DNA from 2 places in the Pseudoalteromonas sp. NZS37 genome. Region 1 is predicted to be linked to the other one. Evidence: predicted binding sites of a transcription regulator. Region 1 holds the regulator's gene; the other holds the start of a gene.
The links. The regulator LexA, encoded in region 1, represses DNA repair genes until DNA is damaged. The targets are predictions, from matches to a motif close to TACTGTATNNNNATACAGTA.

Region 1 (3,218 bases):
AGGTACCCACCAAGAGTGAATAACATCGTCAGAAGTCATTAAAAATCGTACTTTTTGATTTATTGGCAGTACGAGAGGTTTATCAACCTCAAGTAAGTAGTTAGGATTTTTATCTGCAAGATTCGCTATTTCATCTTGCGGGGTAGATAAAATAGAGTAGAACTCTACATCTTCACCCATATATTCATAATGCCATTTCCATTGCGAGCCTGTAATTTTAATAGTGAGATCAGCTTTGCTGGCATCTTCCATTGCAATTAGGGTTTTAGTGGCTGGTACTGCCATAGCAATTAAAATAACAAACGGGATTGCAGTCCAAAGTATTTCTACTTTAGTGCTTTCGTGAAATTGGGCAGGTACAGCCCCTTTAGATTTACGGTGATGAATAAGTGCCCAAAACATAATTGCGAACACTATCACCCCAATCACACAACATATTATAAATATGGTCATGTGCAGCTGATATACATTATTGCTTATATCGGTTACGCCTTTGCGCATATTGTATTGGCTGTTAGCCAAAACTGGGTGCGAAAAAACACATAATATAAGCCACAAGGTAGAGGTCAGTTTACCCATGTGACGGCTCCTTTGATGCTATTGCGAATGCAAAGCGAAGAGGCATACGGCTTAAACGCCAATTCGTTATTTTTATTTTTTTAGTCAATCTCATTTAATATTGATTGGTTTTGCTGCGCCAACAACGGGTTTGTGTATATTGTGTGTTCTCAAAACTAAAAAGCTGTGAGTTATTATTAGCTCAGCACATTAATAATTAGCTAAAAAATGAACAACAAGCAAGTTTTAGTATAAAAAACAATCAGGTGATATTGAGTAATTAATAAAAAATCAGTAACCAACTAGGTAACAGTAAGTTCAAAAGATGAGCAAAACAAAGGGGTTTAACGCATTCGAAGGGGGAAAATATAAGTGCAAAAAAGTTTACAGCTTAAATTGTCAGTGAGCTATTTATGCCCTATTTTTAGTGCGAATTTAAAACAAAAAATGCGTACTAATTAGTACGCATTTATAAAACTGCTTGTTTAAAAGCTATTTTTAAAGTCACATCCAATCAGCGTTTCTTATAACGCCAACGGCTAAGCCTTCAATATTAAAAGACTCATTCTCAAGATCTACTTCAATAGATTCAAAATCGTCGTTTTCAGCATGAAGTAATACTTTACGACCCGCTTTCTCAAGACGTTTTACAGTTACGTCTTCGTCTAGGCGGGCAACAACAACTTGCCCGTTTTCAGCGGTTTGAGTACGATGTACAGCAAGTAAATCACCATCCATAATACCAATATCTTTCATGCTCATACCGTTAACGCGTAGTAAAAAATCTGCAGCCGGTTTAAACATTAATGGATCGATTTTGCAGTGACTTTCAACGTGCTCTTGCGCCAAAATAGGTGAACCAGCAGCAACACGCCCTATAAGCGGTAAACCTAATTGTTCTGGCTCTTCTTCTTCAATTAACTGAATACCACGGCTTGCACCTGGTTTCATTTTAATTGCGCCTTTTTTAGCAAGTGCTTTTAAATGTTCTTCAGCAGCATTGGCACTTTTAAAACCTAATGTTTGCGCTATTTCAGCACGTGTAGGAGGCATACCAGTGTCTTTAATAAAAACTTTAATTAGTTCGAGTATTTGAGCTTGGCGGTTCGTTAATGGTCGCATACAACTGGTTTTCCATACAGTACATTTAACTGTGAGTATATACAGTTAAATAAAAATCGCAAATTTAAATTAAGCCTTAAAATAGCCAAAGTAATTTCACTTGTGTACATTTTAGGGATATAACTAAAGCTAGATTTATAAATGATTAAAAAAGCAAAGGAGTCATTATGAGTATTTGGTACCAGCCCATCACTTTAGAGCTGTGCAAGCAGTTAGAACAAGGCATTGATGGCCAAGGAACATTAATGAAAACCATGGGAATAGAAGTCACTGAAATTGGTGATGATTACTTAGTAGCCACTATGCCGGCAATTCCTGAGCATCATAACCCAATGGGAATGGTTCACGGCGGTGCTAACGTTGTACTTGCCGAAACAGTTGCCAGCTATGCAGCTAACTTTGTTGTCGATTTTACAAAATTTTACTGCGTGGGGCAGGAAATTAGCGCAAGTCATTTAAAAGCATCTCGCAGCGGCACTTTAACAGCAACGGCAAGAGCGTTTCATATTGGCAAACGTAGTTCAGTGTGGGAAATAAAAATTACAAATAGCCGCAATGAGCTGTGCTGCGTATCAAAAATGACCGCAGCAGTCGTAGAGCGAAGATAGTTACTTTTCGATTGGGTAAATTGTAATTTCCATACCCGCACCAATCGCAGATATACGTAGTAATGTATCTGCATCTAAGGCTTGATTAAAGCACTTAGGGGAAGTGCCTGATTCAAAACCAATATCAAACGTTCTACGTGAACAGCTTAACCATTGCTTTAGCGCGTTACGCGAACACGATTCAATAAGCTCACATATATGGTTTATTGCTTTGTCAGGCGTGTTTACTACACCTGTTGCTTCAATACGCGCTAATTGACGGTATTCGTCTTTGTCATAATGTAAAATCGTCGCGACTTTTTTCAAGTCTGCCACTAGCAAACTAATATCTTGCTTTGATTCAAGCTCAAGATCTACATTTAAAAATTGAATTTCCGACATCGTTTCGTATTTATCCTCTAATAATTTCATTGCAAACTTTAACGCAGTTTTACCGTTATACCAAATCAACTATGCTCTATTAACCACTTTATATAGATATTTCGCAGCTTTTAAGTATTTTTTAGCGTTTAAAGCTAGCTGGATATCAAACACTCAGCTCAATTAAACAAATAAGTCATGTTAGCAATTTAAGTGTAATCTTTTTTATTTTTAAATGATTACAGTAAGCTATAGTTTAAACTGCGACAAAATGTCGCAGTAACTAATCCCATTAATGTAATAAACTAGCCTCTAAAAATAATAAGACTAAAACATGAATAAAAAAATATTTAAGTATGCTCGCAAGTTACATAAATGGCTCGGTTATTTGCTCACATTACAAATTTTAGCTTGGCTGTTAGGCGGTTTAGTCATGAGCGCTATTCCTCTTGATAAAGTTCATGGGGAGCATCTTGCAACACGTACTCTTAATAACCCATTTACGCAGGCTGATTATGTTGCCTCCCTTAACGATATTGCATCTCAGGTGGTTAATCCAACACAAATAAT
Region 2 (3,218 bases), on a different contig from region 1:
GAAAACATAAGCCCCTATTATCGTCGATTTAAATATTGAAGACCAGCAAGGTGCGATGGGCTAATTATACAACCTGCCAATAAATGGCAACTTGGAGTTACAGGCTTTACAGCTTAATCGAGAATACTAAGTTGAAAGTTTTGTTCTGGCTCGCTTTTAATACCAACGCCTATGCCAAGTAATCTTACAGGTTGTTGTAGCCCTCGTTGGTAGGCCTTAGTAAGGAGTTGAATAAATATTTCTGTGTTTAGCTCGTGGTATGCCTGATCGGCTGAGGTCACTACAAAATTTGCAAACTTCACTTTAACACTCAGCTTATTAATACGGTTTTGTAATTGCTGTTTATTAAGCCTTAAAACTAATTCGTCTAACAATTTTGGCAGCTCATCTAAGCACTCTTGCAAACTTGTTTTGTTGTATTCGTAGGTATGCTCAACACTCAGCGACTTTCTGATGCGATCTGTTGATACTTTACCAACATATTCACCTGCACATTTTTGATAAAGCGACACACCAAAATTACCCACATGTTGCTGCATCCAGTTAACGCCTTTTTCACGTACATCCTTGCCGGTATATAAGCCTTTTAAATTTAGCTTTTCGAGCGTTACTTTACCCACCCCCGGAATTTTCCCCAGCGGTAATTGCGCTAAAAAGTCATCAACCTCATGAGGCAAAACGACAAATTGACCATTCGGTTTTTTTTCGTCGCTGGCTATTTTGGCAATAAATTTAATCGGTGCAATGCCTGCTGATGCAGTGAGCCCGGTGGCATTGTAAATATCGGCTCTTATTTGCTGTGCAATAAGTGTAGCACTGCCTTTACAAGCGGTGCTGTCTGTTACATCTAGGTAGGCTTCGTCTAAAGAAAGAGGTTCAACTAAATCTGTGTAGCGGCTAAATACTTCACGTATTTGATTTGAAGCTTCTTTGTATACAGCCATGCGCCCTGGGACAATAACTAAATCGGGGCATAATTGTTTAGCATGATAGTTCGACATAGCCGATCGCACGCCATATTCTCTAGCTATATAGTTAGCGGTTGAGAGCACGCCTCGTCGGCTATTGCCTCCAATAGCAAGCGGTACACATGCAAGTTTTGGATTATCTCGCATTTCTACTGCTGCATAAAAGCAATCCATGTCTATGTGAATAAACTTCTTCATCACCACAACAACAATAACTGGTTATTTATACAGTCATTATTATAGAATCAAATGTGATAAGCAAGCCTAGGGCCTGTTTATCTTTCGAGGTTAAATTTGCAGCAGTATGTTTGGTATTTAGGCAAGGCAGAGCCTATGTAGTGTGGTTATTCCCCATAAATAGGCGATAACGTAGCACAAATGCCAAACATACGCTGCCCGAAGGGTTCTGCCTAGGGGCAATTTACTCTTTGTTGCTCGGTTTTTACTTAGCCCACTAGGTCACAAACCTCGCGCCGCGATTAAATAGCCCCTAGATTGAACAAATTTTAATCCTGAAAGGTCAACAGGCCCTAGTTAGCGATTAAAAAAAGCGCTTATTACTTTCTTGCTCTTTATAACCGCGCAACCAAAACATAACCTCGAAAAAAAACCCCGCTAACATTAAAATAATAGCGCCTGATTCGTTACCCATTGCGTAACAGGTAAAAGAAGCTATAAAAACCAAACAAGCTAAGGACCAATTAATTATGTTCTGCATATTTCTACCTCTGTGTGTTTTCTGTGTTTGTCTGTGTAATTTAACTGTAGACCTAAAATTAAATAGGTACAATCATCTTATAAAAAAACATGCCATTAATTACCTTGAGCTCGTAACCCCATGTTGATAATCTAAGTACTTTAAAATTAAGGGCCAATAAATAATGCAAACGTTTAAAGATCAGCACCCTATCCATACCGACATCACCGTAGCGTGGGCTGATATGGATGCACTACAACACGTAAATAATGTAGTGTATTTACGTTACTTTGAAATAGCCCGAATCGACTTCTTAAATAAAATAAATCTGTTCGATACAATAAGCCCTAATGGCGTGGGCCCGGTAATAAGCGAAAATAACATTCGTTATAAACGCCCAGTTACATTCCCAGATACGCTTACAGTCGGTGTTACTATTTCTGATATAAAAACAGACCGATTTGTTATGAATTACACCGTATTTAGTCACGCACAAAACGCTATAACAACAACAGGCACTTCAAAAGTGGTTATGTTTGATTTTGAAACAGGCCAAAAAGCCCTCATTGCAGAGCCTCTTTTATCGGCGTTAGTTAGCTACTCTCAAGACGAGCAATAAGGAATTCTCATGCAATACAGCCCACTTGGCAGCAGTGGTATTAACGTTTCAAGAGTATGTTTAGGCAGTATGACTTGGGGTAAACAAAATACTCAAAGCGATGCTGATGAACAAATAGCCTACGCGTTAGAGCAAGGCGTAAACTTTATTGATACAGCCGAAATGTATGCGGTACCGCCCTCTCCAGAGACCTATGGTAAAACTGAGGAAATTATTGGCGATTGGCTATCGCGTAATCAGCAAAAGCGCAGCGATGTGGTACTTGCTACAAAAATTGCAGGCAATGGATTATCGTGGGTACGTGATGGTGGCAATATTACGCGCCAAACGGTAATAGAAGCCGTAGACGATTCACTTAAGCGCCTTAAATCCGACTATATTGATTTATATCAGCTGCATTGGCCAAACCGCTCTACCCCGCACTTTGGCAGACAGTGGCCCGGCACTCTTAAATTTACCGACGTAAATACACAAGAGCAGCAAGCTAGTATGCTTGATATTCTAGAAGGCCTTAATGAATGTGTTAAAGCAGGTAAAATTAAGCACTGCGGTTTATCTGACGATACGCCATGGGGTATAAGCCAGTTTTTAAGTTTGGCCAAAGAGCATAACTTACCGCGCATGGTATCTATTCAAAATGAGTTTAGCTTAGCGCACGCTAAAGACTGGCCGTATTTAATAGAACAATGTGTACACGAAGATATTGCCTACTTACCGTGGTCGCCCTTAGCAGCCGGTTTATTAACGGGTAAATACCTAAACGGTGCTCGTCCTGAAGGATCTCGTTGGACCTTCATGCAGCGCAACGGTATTTTTAGAGATACACCCAATGCAGAGCAAGCCACTAAGCAGTATGTTGAGCTGGCTCATGCAAACAATATTACTCCAGCACAACTAGCACTCGCATGGTGTAACCAAGTAGATGGCGTAACCT

Region 2: dinB (DNA polymerase IV) is a predicted target of LexA. The motif match lies at 1,182-1,201, and genes of this name have one in related genera.

Annotation. Positions count from the first base shown of each region.
Region 1 is NZ_JADYXL010000012.1:73,632-76,849, forward strand. It holds gene coxB (cytochrome c oxidase subunit II) at 1-579, opposite strand, end outside; gene lexA (transcriptional repressor LexA) at 1,063-1,680, opposite strand; gene I6F47_RS18220 (PaaI family thioesterase) at 1,848-2,288, shown strand; gene I6F47_RS18225 (hypothetical protein) at 2,289-2,669, opposite strand; gene I6F47_RS18230 (hypothetical protein) at 2,983-3,218, shown strand, end outside.
Region 2 is NZ_JADYXL010000001.1:338,900-342,117, forward strand. It holds gene dinB (DNA polymerase IV) at 114-1,166, opposite strand; gene I6F47_RS01510 (acyl-CoA thioesterase) at 1,850-2,284, shown strand; gene I6F47_RS01515 (aldo/keto reductase) at 2,294-3,218, shown strand, end outside.